Regions from separate parts of the Sphingobacterium sp. Mn56C genome, predicted to be linked through region 3. Evidence: riboswitches for the same ligand, from Rfam matches in the RefSeq annotation. Region 3 holds a riboswitch; each other region holds the start of a gene.
The links. Region 3 has a riboswitch for S-adenosylmethionine ahead of ACL9RF_RS00215 (5-oxoprolinase). Riboswitches for the same ligand answer to the same signal wherever they lie in the genome.

Region 1: it holds a riboswitch for S-adenosylmethionine, as region 3 does, so the genes downstream of both, ACL9RF_RS10265 (methylenetetrahydrofolate reductase) here and ACL9RF_RS00215 (5-oxoprolinase) in region 3, are expected to answer to the same signal.
Region 2: it holds a riboswitch for S-adenosylmethionine, as region 3 does, so the genes downstream of both, ACL9RF_RS12625 (O-acetylhomoserine aminocarboxypropyltransferase/cysteine synthase family protein) here and ACL9RF_RS00215 (5-oxoprolinase) in region 3, are expected to answer to the same signal.
Region 4: it holds a riboswitch for S-adenosylmethionine, as region 3 does, so the genes downstream of both, metE (5-methyltetrahydropteroyltriglutamate--homocysteine S-methyltransferase) here and ACL9RF_RS00215 (5-oxoprolinase) in region 3, are expected to answer to the same signal.

What each region holds. Positions count from the first base shown of each region.
Region 1 is NZ_JBMOUC010000003.1:135,924-139,033, forward strand. It holds gene ACL9RF_RS10260 (glutamine--tRNA ligase/YqeY domain fusion protein) at 1-497, shown strand, start outside; gene ACL9RF_RS10265 (methylenetetrahydrofolate reductase) at 722-1,678, opposite strand; SAM riboswitch class I at 1,733-1,830, opposite strand; gene rimM (ribosome maturation factor RimM) at 1,972-2,496, opposite strand; gene ACL9RF_RS10275 (30S ribosomal protein S16) at 2,662-3,110, opposite strand, start outside.
Region 2 is NZ_JBMOUC010000004.1:297,658-300,767, reverse strand. It holds gene ACL9RF_RS12630 (homoserine dehydrogenase) at 1-140, opposite strand, end outside; gene ACL9RF_RS12625 (O-acetylhomoserine aminocarboxypropyltransferase/cysteine synthase family protein) at 173-1,480, opposite strand; SAM riboswitch class I at 1,733-1,842, opposite strand; gene ACL9RF_RS12620 (AMP nucleosidase) at 2,058-2,873, opposite strand; gene clpX (ATP-dependent Clp protease ATP-binding subunit ClpX) at 2,946-3,110, opposite strand, start outside.
Region 3 is NZ_JBMOUC010000001.1:37,047-40,156, forward strand. It holds gene ACL9RF_RS00210 (DUF2891 domain-containing protein) at 1-1,059, shown strand, start outside; gene ACL9RF_RS00215 (5-oxoprolinase) at 1,108-1,368, opposite strand; SAM-I-IV-variant riboswitch at 1,433-1,527, opposite strand; gene ACL9RF_RS00220 (hypothetical protein) at 1,579-1,980, opposite strand; gene ACL9RF_RS00225 (hypothetical protein) at 1,980-2,162, opposite strand; gene ACL9RF_RS00230 (TetR/AcrR family transcriptional regulator) at 2,230-2,811, shown strand; gene htpG (molecular chaperone HtpG) at 2,987-3,110, shown strand, end outside.
Region 4 is NZ_JBMOUC010000002.1:201,367-204,476, forward strand. It holds gene ACL9RF_RS08310 (sensor histidine kinase) at 1-139, shown strand, start outside; gene ACL9RF_RS08315 (response regulator transcription factor) at 170-856, shown strand; SAM riboswitch class I at 1,132-1,231, shown strand; gene metE (5-methyltetrahydropteroyltriglutamate--homocysteine S-methyltransferase) at 1,301-3,110, shown strand, end outside.

The DNA of each region.
Region 1 (3,110 bases), on a different contig from region 3:
GCGACGATTTTATGGAAGATGCACCTAAGAAGTTTTTCCGCTTAGGCCCGGGTCTTTCTGTACGTTTGAAACACGGTTATATTGTAACCTGCCACGACTTTAAAAAGGATGAAAATGGTAAGGTAACAGAAGTACACTGTACCTATGTCCCGAACTCTAAATCGGGTGAAGATACCTCTGGCCTAAAGGTGAAAGGTACAATCCATTGGGTTTCAGTTGCACATGCGAAAGAAGTTGAGGTTAGACAATACGACCGTTTATTTCAAGTAGAGAACCCTGCTGCTGAAGAAGACTTCAAGGCGTCAATTAATCCTAACAGCTTACAGATTGTAGAAAAAGCATTTGTAGAGCCTGATTTGTTAAATGCAGAACCTGGAAAGGGATATCAGTTTATTCGTTTAGGATATTTTACCCTCGACAGCAAGTCAACACCCGACCATCTAGTGTTTAACCGTACGGTTACCCTAAAGGATTCTTGGGCTAAAGTTAATAAATAGGCCTTATACAACGGGTTATATAATGTATAGGCAGTAGGTGCTAAGTATTACCATAAAGCTTAACACCTACTGCCTATTTTTTTTTACGGCCTTGTTAAAGCACGCTAGCCGCAGTTTATACAAATAGCAGGTCAAGTCGGCCGTTGCCAATAACCAAACGGCAGCTCTTTTATACCGTATTTTTGGATAGGCTTTTACCCAAATCAGACCTTTGTTAACAAGAGTTAAGCTAAACGCGCTACAATCTTTTTGGTAGGGCCAGGGTTACTCATGGTGTAAAAATGCAATACAGGCACGCCAAAGTCTATTAACTCCTTACATTGCTGTACCAACCATTCCTCACCAACCTTGCGCACATCAGCGTTAGTCTTACATTGATCTACAGCATCACTTAAATCCTCCGGAATATCAAGGTGAAAGATTTTAGGCAGCGTAATCAGTTGTTTTTTTGTCGTTAGTGGTTTTAACCCCGGAATAATAGGAACATGAATATCATGCTCGCGGCATTTAATAACAAACTCCTTATACTTATCGACGTTAAAGAACATCTGGGTTACAATAAACTCGGCTCCCATTTCCACTTTCTTTTTTAACCATTTGAAGTCGGTATTAAAATTCGGAGCTTCAAAATGTTTCTCAGGATATCCGGCAACACCAATACAGAAGTTCGTATGCTCCGAGCTGACCACATCTTCGTGTAAGTATTTACCCTGATTCATGTCCAATACCTGCTGCAAAAGGTCAGTTGCATAGGCATGCCCCTCCGGTGTAGGAATAAAATCGGGATCCCCCTTACGTGCATCACCGCGTAATACCAATACATTATCAATACCTAAGAAGTTTAAATCTATCAGTGCATTTTCCGTTTCCTCTTTGGTAAAACCACCACATATTAAATGAGGCACCGCATCGACCTTATATTTATTCATAATAGCCGCACAAATAGCTACCGTACCTGGGCGTTTTCTATACGACACACGCTCTAAGAGACCGTTGCTATGCTCTTTATATAAATAATCTTCCCGATGGTAGGTTACATCTATAAAAGGAGGTTTAAATTCCATCAACTCATCCATTGTATTAAAGATACTTTGGATCCCCTGCCCTTTAGGGGGCGGCAAAAGTTCAAAAGAAAACAAAGTTCTCCCCTTTGCGTTCTTGATATGATCTACAATTTTCATGTTTGTTAGTTTTTAGGCTTAGAGAAAATGCACGTGAGTTAACAGTGATTCTTCAGCTTATCTTTCCCATATGGGTAGAATGCAGCACCTTGACAAGCGTCAGGTTGCTAAGGCTTCAGCGGGTCTAGTCCCTCTGCCTTTCTCTATAAGCGTCGCTAATATCGCTAATCAAATCAAGAAGTAAAAATTAAAAAAGAAAAAAATAGAAAGTAGTAATCAACAGGTCATAATTTGAAGCAGGCTTTAGCACAAAGAGCATAGGCGCCACGTATGCTAAAGCCTGCTGCAGTGCGTTACGCTTTATAGAGGTCTACCAACCCTTCCGGAAGATCTACTTCGAGCACTTCCTCTTCAGCATCAATCCCTAAAATTAAATCATCAGACAATGGAAACATCAATTCTTTGCCATCCATATCTACGGTAGCTATAAACTGCTGTGGCATTTCTTGAACATCAATAATTTCACCAAGCTCACCATGTTCCTCATCGACAACCAGGTAACCGATTAAGTCCGTATAGCGAAAATCATCGGGATCACGCTCCGGCATTTTATCGTTTGGTAAATACATTTTTTTGCGTACCAAAACCTGCGCCTTATCGATATGATCGATATCTTCGAAGGTAGCATAGGCCGTACTATTGGGGTGTAGCTTTATTTGATCAATAAAATAGGGTACTAATTTTTTGTTCACTTCTAAAAAGATTATATCAAATTCCAAATCCTTATAATCTTCAAATTCAAAAAATAATTGAACCTCCCCTTTAAGACCGCGTGTCTTACTTACATAACCAATATAAAAACTGTCTTCGTTTGTCATTTTCTTTGTTCAAAACACAAAAATACAAATAAACCTGTATATGCAGGTCCGAAAAAGGAAGGTATATGTTAACGGGCTAACTAAAAAGCTTTCAGCAAGGCATAAACGTAAAGAAGGTGCTCCTTTTTGGGAGCACCTTCTTTAAAAAATCTGTGTAGGTAAAAATTAACCTTCAGCAGATTCTGTGTTTTCAGCAGCTTCTGTTGCTTCTACTTCTTCTGCAGCAGCTTCTTCAGCAACTGGAGCATTTTTAGCAGCTACAGCAGCAGCTATTTCTTCTTTTTTCTTCGTCTCAGCGATAAGAGCAGCTTTTTTAACTTCCGCTTTAGCGTTTGCTAATCCAGCTTTTTTACCTTCAACACGTGAATCTTTACCTTCTACCCAAGCAGCGAATAATTCTTCTGCTTTAGCTTCATCGAAAGCACCTTTTTTCACACCACCTTGCAAGTGTTTTTTGTATAAAACACCTTTTTCTGAAAGGATAGTACGTGCTGTATCAGTAGGTTGAGCACCGCTATTCACCCATTTTAAAGCTTTTTCTACGTCTAAAACGATAGTTGCTGGGTTAGTGTTTGGGTTGTAAGAACCTAAACGCTCAATGAATTTACCATCAC
Region 2 (3,110 bases), on a different contig from region 3:
GGAAGACTTCTTTTTTTATCTGCATTCTTGATTACAAATTTCTTGATCTCAAGGTTCAGGTTTTTAGTTTTGATAATGTCATATAAACCTTGGCCAACGACGCCAAAGCCAAACATACCAATCGTAAGTTTTTTACTCATTTCTATCTCTTTCCCTATTTATATATTTTAAGCTATTTTATTTTATCGAAAGCCTGCTGAAGATCATCTTTAATATCATCAATATGTTCAATACCAACAGAAAGACGCAATAGACCCGGATAAACTCCAGCAGCCTGTTGTGCCTCATCGCTTAACTGCTGATGTGTTGTTGCTGAAGGGTGGATAATTAGCGTTTTTGCATCGCCTACATTCGCCAAATGACTGATTAAGGATAGGGAGTCAATAAATTCATTTGCTTTTTCAGCACCACCTTTAATCGTAAAAGATAACACCGCACCATAACCATTCTTAAGATACTTCTGCGCACTTAGATGATACGGGTGGCTTTTTAGTCCAGGGTAACTAACTTTTTCTACCTGCGGATGCGTTTCTAACCACTGGGCAATTTCCAAGGCATTATCCACATGGCGTTGTACCCGTAAGGATAACGTTTCTAAGCCCTGTACAAGCAAAAATGAGTTGAAAGGCGATAAGGCCGGGCCAAAGTCGCGAAGACCCTCCACACGCGCTCTAATAGCGAATTGAATATTACCAAAAGGGCCATTTTCGCCAAACACATCCGAGAATACTAAACCATGGTAACCCTCTGAAGGTTCTGAAAACTGTTTAAATTTCCCATTGCCATAATTATAATTACCCCCATCGATGATAACGCCACCAATACTCGTACCATGACCACCAATCCATTTCGTTGCCGACTCTACCACCACATTAGCACCATGCTCAAATGGTTTAAATAAATAACCCGCGGCACCGAAAGTATTATCCACAATAAACGGGATATCATGCTTACGTGCTACGGCAGCAACTTTTTCAAAATCCGGAATATTGTAGCTCGGGTTACCGATAGTTTCTACATATATCGCTTTTGTTCTATCGTCGATAAGGCTCTCAATAGCTTCAGCATCTGAGCTTCCAGCGAAACGAGCTTCAATACCTAATCTTTTAAAAGCAACCTTAAACTGATTGTAGGTACCGCCATATAAGTTCGCGTCCGTAACAAAGTTATCACCTGCTTCCAAGATGTTATTTAGTGCAATAAACTGCGCTGCCTGTCCGGAGGCCACCGCTACAGCGGCTACGCCACCCTCCAACGCTGCAACACGTTTTTCGAAAACATCTGTTGTAGGATTCATAATCCGCGTATAAATATTTCCAAACTGCTTCAAAGCAAAAAGATTTGCACCATGTTCTGCATTTTCAAACACATACGATGAAGTTTGATAAATAGGTACCGCGCGCGATCCTGTTGTAGGATCTACTTCCTGGCCAGCGTGTATTTGTAAGGTCTCGAATTTAAGATTTTTATTATCAGCCATTTCTTTTCAATTTTATGGATATAAAGTACAATATTAATTTTTAAGTGGTGGATTGAAGGTGGTCGTCTTCTGCAGGCACAATTATCTTCTGCCGATTAGAGGCATAAAAATATTGTCCAGACGACTAACGCATTCGGGTGCAGAAGGTCGCCTTAGCCTTAAAAAGCTGCATAAAGATGGTAACCAACATCGGTGTGTCGGTAAAGTTTGCAAGAAATAAGGTCACGTAGTATTTCATATAGTTTGCTATTTAATTTATAGTCTCCAAGACATAACATCTTGGACAGGATTTGGCACCTTTTCAAAAACTGATGGTTGCCAGTGGGTCGTTGAGCCAGTCTCTCGCCACTTCTTTATAAACCAAAACCTATATGTTTAGAGGTATTGATTAGGTCGACATTATATAATGCCGAACACAAATATAGAATAAAAAATAAAAATTTAAAATTAAAATGGAAAAATTAAAATAGGAGGTGGCAGTAGTCAGAGCAATGGACGCTGCTTAGGGGCTGCCACCAGCATATAAGGTTTAAACGCTCTAAAACATCTTAAGTTATAAACTATTTTTTAGCCGAGTTTAAAACTTAAGATGTTTAACGGTTAACCCGTTGTTGATAAGTTGTTTTATCGCATCGATACCGATTGTTAGGTGTGTTTCGACAAACTTTGCGGTAACCGAAAGATCCGACTCAATAGTTTTTACACCCTCCGGAACCATAGGTTGATCGGATACCAGCAGCAATGCTCCGGTAGGGATCTTATTTGCAAAGCCCACACTAAATATCGTTGCCGTTTCCATATCCACAGCCATAGCACGAATAGATTTAAGGTATTTCTTAAAGTTTTTATCGTGTTCCCAAACCCGTCTGTTGGTCGTGTAAACCGTACCAGTCCAATAATCGCGTTCATGATCACGGATCGTAGTAGAGATGGCTTTCTGTAAAGCAAAGGCCGGCAATGAAGGCACCTCAGGTGGGAAATAATCGTTGGAAGTACCTTCGCCACGTATTGCCGCAATAGGTAAGATCAATTCACCTACGGCGATTTTCTTTTTTAGTCCGCCTGTTTTCCCTAAAAACAAAACCGCTTGAGGGGATATGGCCGATAAAAGATCCATCACCGTAGCCGCCATGGGGCTACCCATACCAAAGTTAATCATGGTAATACCATTGGCCGTACAGGCCTGCATAGCCTTATCTTCCCCATATATAGGCGCATCGTCGTGCATGGCGGAGAACATTTTTACATACTTCGAAAAATTTGTCAATAAAATATAGGCGCCAAATTCTTCCAAAGGCATTCCCGTATATCTCGGCAACCAGTTGTTTACGATATCATTTTTTGATTTCAGTCCTGGTGTTATCGGACTATCTACAGTTTTTTTCTTGTTCATACTAATTTCGTTTATATATTTCTGTCTATTAAAAACAAAACCCCTCACATTTTCAGGTGAGGGGTTTTGATGCTAAGCAACTTTGAGCTTTTTCATATCAGACTTTGCAAATTTTTTCTTTGCATACTCCAAGGTAATATGGAGTGTCTTATCCTCACGATCATCTTTCGATGTCGGTATTTCAAACATCGCATCGAGCATAATGGCCTCGCAAATACTACGCAAACCACGTGCCCC
Region 3 (3,110 bases):
CTCAGCTGCCAACAATTAACAAATCAGGAGGGAAAATCTGCTAATGACGCCTATACAGCGACATTAGACCAGCAAATGGCAGCGCATATATTTGCACTGCCTACACATTGTTTAACTGTGGAGTACCCCAATAAACTGGGGCAAACAATTGGCGCTGTCAGCGACTTAAAAACGCCTAAAGCATTACGTCCTATATTTTATGGCTGTTTCGATTGGCATTCTTCGGTACATGGTTATTGGTCTATTGTAACGCTTATGCAGCGTTTTCCAGACCTTGATAAATCGGGTGCGGTGCGTGCGATTTTAAATTCGCATATTACACCCGAGCATGTAGCCGTAGAAATGGCCTTTTTTAATGATGTAAATAATACAAGTTTCGAGCGTACCTATGGATGGGCTTGGTTGTTTAAGCTACAAGAGAGTCTGTATACCTGGAAGGATACTGATGCACAGCGGTGGAAAACGGCGTTACAGCCGTTGGTAAGCTTGCTGGTGGAACGGTATAAAGCCTACCTGCCTAATTTAGTTTACCCCATACGTAACGGGCAGCATATAAACTCGGCATTTGGCTTATCCTTGTCGCTGGATTATGCGCGTACTGTGGGCGATAAAGATTTTGAGGAGGCTATTATAACGCATGGCAAGCGGTTATTTGAAAAAGATGTGAATTGTGATTTGGCGTACGAACCGAGTGGTATTGACTTCCTGTCACCCTGTTTGGAGGAGGCGTATTTAATGGCTAAAATACTGGATGCAAATGACTACCAGGATTGGCTTCATAAATTTTTACCGAATATCTATGCCAGCAATTTTAGTTTAGCTCCTGCCATTGTTAAAGATCGTAGCGATGGGCACCTCGTGCACCTGGATGGATTAAATTACAGTAGGGCAGCCTGTTTATATGGTATCGCAAGTACAAGTCCGAAATTGTATCACCTGCGTAAGTTGGCGAAAGCGCATATTGATTTTTCCTTACCTAATCTTTCAACACAAGACGACTATATGGGCTCGCATTGGTTGGGTACGTTTGCCTTATACGGCATTAGTAAGGGCGAATAAACGTGTAAAGGGGCAAACGTAATAGGTAGGCCCCTTTTTTTATTTAGGTTATTCTTTTGGAATGAGTACATTGTTTTCCAGTCGTACAGAAACATACTTCACTACCGTGAAACCATCTTCCTTACTTACGATCTGCGATAAATCTAAGCCCTTGCGTGAGAAGGCAGCCAATATGGCCGTCCGGAATGCTGCTTTGCTCGAGCCCCAGCCTTCGCTGTTTACGGTGTCGTTATTAAATTGGATAAGTTCCTCAACACTGTAGCTGCTGAACTTATCAAAGAGATGCTGATAAAGTTGTGTAGTTGACATACCATTTAAAATTTAAGCCGTTAAACCATAAATCGTATCAGAACTGTTTTGGAAAATAAGCGTTTTTAAACGTTTATTTTGGTCGAAAACCCGTATTGTTTTACCACCGCGGTGACTGCACTCGGTTGGTATTGCGTCGTGCAATTCTGAATACTCTACAAATCTAGTAGTCTTTTTTGTAATTACAAATTTTTTTTACTTTTTTATTAGTTAACTTATTGTTTTATCGATTTTTAAGTTTTTTTTGCGATGTAACCTTAGGGTATAAGGCTGGTGAATATAATAAAACGCTATACCACCCAGAAAATATGCCAGTACATCGCCCCAGTCGGCAGTATTGTAGCTGGTGTATTTCGGGGCAATATATTCAAAACCAATAGCTACATACAGACAAACAACCATAATTTGTACCAGCGGAAAGCGGAAACGAAAGCGGTTGCCGGCGATTGTTAAGGCCACAATCAGCATAAAATGCAAAATAAGGGGGACAAATACAAAGTCGGTAAGCCAATTGTTGAGCCATGGAATTGGGCATCCCATCTTCCGTGTATAACGTATAAGCAACCAGCTGCTCGCATAGAAGACCACAAAAGGATCGATAAATTGCCGCATTAATGTGCAAAGGATACGGCAATAAGCATAGTAATGGTGCTGCATAACATTAAGAGTAAAAACATAACCCAGCCAAATTTCTTCGCATTTTTTCGCAGGGTGCTGTCCTGTTCGTTTTCTGGAAATAGTGTATTCTTTATTTCCGCCATATTACGTTCAATAAAATTTTGTTTCCTTTTCATTTCGCAACTATTTTTTACAAAAATACAAATAGTTTTCAAAATTAGAACAAATGTTCTAATTTTGGGTATGAAAACAAAAGATCGCATTCTTGAGGTTGCATTGACCCTGTATAATGCCGAAGGAATTCGTACGGTTACGACCCGACATATTGCTGCACAATTGGGGATTAGTGCCGGAAACCTGCATTACCATTTTAAGCATACGGAAGATATTATTCAAGCCTTATTTGAAGGTTTGATTGAAGAATTCGACAGGCTGTTGTCTTTGCTCCGTATGGGCACCATATTGGATTTGGATGGTTTTGAAAAATACCTGAGGCAATCTTTTCACATCCATAGAAAATACAGTTTTCTGTTTCTGCATTTCGTGGAAATTGGAAATTGGATTCCGGCTATTCGCGACCGTTATTTCCAGCTTACCCAAGAGCGCGAGGTACAGTTTTTAATGTTGTTTCAGCATTTGTCGGCCATAGGTGTATTTCGGGTGTTACCGTCGACAGGAGCCCAAAAAGATTTGGTTCGACTCTTATTTATTGTCAGTGATTTTTGGCTTGCACATAATGCCTTAACCGAAAGACATGATGGCGAGGAGGCTTTCCAACAGTATAAAAGGGCGGTGGAATCGCTTTTTAAACCTTATATGGCCTAATTGCTGCCTCGTGCTGCTGCACATGCTGACAAAAAAAATGAGCGAATTGTTTTTTTTGTGTTACGCTTTGTCATAAAGTCGTTGCAAACTGACATCATGTCTTAATTTAGGGTATTGGAACAAGCCTTGCTAGGCTTTTTACATAAATTAATGCACATATAAAATTTTAAAACATATGCAGGAAAAAGGTAGTATATCGATCCATACGGAAAATATTTTCCCGGTAATTAAGAAATTTTTATACTCAGACAATGAGATTTTTTTAAGAGAGCTAGTTTCCAATGCTGTGGATGCATCTC
Region 4 (3,110 bases), on a different contig from region 3:
TGTTAAAGGATTCGGGTTGGGGTTAAGTTATGTACATGATATCATTAAAAGATTGGATGGCAAAATCCAAGTGAAAAGTGAGAAGGACAAAGGCACGACCTTTGAAGTTACCTTGCCGTTAAAGTCGGGTAAATATTAAATAGAATTTGAACGATTAAAGACTTTAGTTATGCAAAAAATATTATTAGCAGAAGATGATCCTAACTTAGGTGAATTATTAAAAGATTACCTCGAACTTAAAGGTAAATATGAAGTGGTATTGAGCCAAGATGGAGAGAGCGCACTGGAACAATTTCGTAAGGACAAGTTTGACCTCTGTATTTTAGATGTTATGATGCCGAAAAAGGATGGCTTTACATTGGGCAAAGAAATTCGTAAAACGAATACTACGGTGCCTATTATTTTTGCTACGGCTAAAGGTATGATGGAGGATAAAACGCAGGCTTTCGAACTGGGTGGCGACGATTATATCACCAAACCTTTCCGCGTTGAAGAGTTATTGCTACGGATTAATGCCCTCCTAAAACGCATTAACAAAGATAAGGATGAAGAACTTGCCGATAAATTTGAAATCGGCGGTTATTTCTTCGACTATACCAGCCAGGTGATTTCTTATAAGGGGCAACAGCAAAAATTGTCTACAAAAGAGGCGGAATTATTACGTTTGTTATGCTTAAAAAAGAACGATGTCTTAACGCGGGAGGAAGCCTTAATAAAAATTTGGCACGACGATAATTACTTCACGGGCCGTAGTATGGATGTCTTCTTAAGTAAGCTTCGTAAGTATCTGAAAGAAGATCCTAATGTGGAAATTGTTAACGTTCACGGTAAAGGTTATAAATTATTGGTGAGCTAATTTTTAAAGGCTTTACAACCACAACAAGAAGATGAAATTAATCATCTTCTTGTTGTTTATACCAACAGCAAAAACCTGCTACAGGCAAACCCGGTATAACTGTAACAGGCACATTATTTGGCTAAAAAGAAAACTGCAAATCGCTTACCTTCAAAATAGCCCCCTCCTGTTAGGATGAAAACACTTCAAAAAAAAATAGCCAAATATAGGCCTGCTCTTTTAAAACTTTTTACAAAAAACTTTGTTTTTTAAATTTCCATTCTATAGATTTGTGACGCTTATAGAGAAAGGCAGAGGGAATAGACCCGAAGAAGCCTTGGCAACCTGTCACCAGACAAGGTGCTAAATTCTACTCCTGATGGAGAAAGATAAGCCGAAGATTCTAGTCCAAGAACCTTCTCTACAGCAGAAAACTATTTTTATTAAAACAATAGGGAAAAGACTATGTTACTTACTAACAACCTAGGTTACCCAAGAGTGGGACCTTTCCGTGAATTGAAAAAAGCTAATGAAGCGTATTGGGCAAAGAAAATTTCTGCGGAAGAATTATTAGAGGCTGGAAAGACTATCCGTCAAAACAACTGGAAAACACAAAAAGATGCAGGTATCAACTTGATTCCTTCAAACGATTTCTCGTTTTATGATCAAGTATTAGACTTATCTTTAACAGTAGGTGCAATTCCAGCTAGATACAACTCGTTACTAGGTAAAATCGACCGTCAGTACAATTTAGATTTATACTTCGCCTTAGCGCGTGGTTTCCAGGAAGGTGGCGTAGATGTTACGGCAATGGAAATGACAAAATGGTTCGATACTAACTACCACTATATTGTACCTGAGTTTGTTAAAAACCAAGAATTTAAATTAACATCCGAAAAATTCTTAAACGAATACAACGAAGCGAAAGAATTCGGTATTGAAACAAAACCTGTTATTATTGGCCCTATTACTTACCTATTATTGGGTAAAGAAAAAGAAGCTGACTTTAACCGTATCGACCTTATCGACAATCTTTTACCGGTTTACGAAGAGATATTATCGAAATTAGCGGATGCTGGTGCTGCATATATTCAGATTGATGAGCCTTTCTTGGCTTTGGATATCGATGCGCATGTGAAAGCGCTTTACGCTACGGTATTTTCTAAATTGTCGGCAGCAGCAAAGGGTGCTAAACTAATTGTAGCGACCTACTTCGAGGCTTTATTGGATAACGAAGATATCGCTGTAAACCTTCCTGTTCACGCTTTACATATCGACTTGGTACGTGGCGAAAAACAATTGGATACTATCTTAGCTAAAGTACCTGCCTCATTGACCTTATCTTTAGGTGTGGTAGAAGGCCGTAATATATGGAAAAATGACTATGAAAAGTCTTTAGCAAAAATTCAACAGGCTGTTGACGCTTTAGGTAAAGACCGCGTTTGGGTTGCTCCTTCTTCCTCTTTATTGCATGTTCCTTTCGATTTAGACAACGAAAAAAACGAGACTTCGCTTCCTGCGGAGGTTAAAAACTGGTTGGCGTTTGCAAAACAAAAACTTGCTGAGGTTAAAGATCTTGCAGTATTGGCGGATGCGGATGCCGAGGTTGATGAAAATACAACTAAGCGTTTCGAAGCTAACAAAGCTGCTGCCGAAAGTCGCCGTACATCTCCTTTAATTCACAAACCTGAAGTTAAAGAACGTGTAAACAATATCACGGATGAGGATGCTAAGCGTACTTCAGCATTTGCAGCGCGTAAAGCTGCGCAACAGGCTAAATTTGGATTACCGGCTTTTGCTACGACAACAATTGGTTCATTCCCGCAAACAAAGGATGTTCGTAAGTGGAGAGCTGACCTTAAAAAAGGTGCTATTACACAAGAAGCGTATGATAAAGCCATTGCAGAAGAAACGGAAAATACCATCCGATTGCAAGAAAACTTGGATATCGATGTGTTAGTACACGGTGAATTCGAACGTAATGATATGGTTGAATATTTCGGTGAGCAATTGGCGGGGTACGCATTCACCTCAAACGGATGGGTACAGTCTTACGGTTCTCGTTGTGTTAAACCTCCGGTTATTTATGGGGATGTTTACCGCCCTGCAGATATGACTGTTCGCTGGTCTGCTTATGCACAATCTTTAACGAATCGCCCGGTGAAGGGTATGTTAACGGGTCCGGTTACGATATTACAATGGTCATTTGTTCGTAACGACCAACCACGTTCGACAACAACATACCAAATTGCATTGGCAATTTTGGATGAGGTAC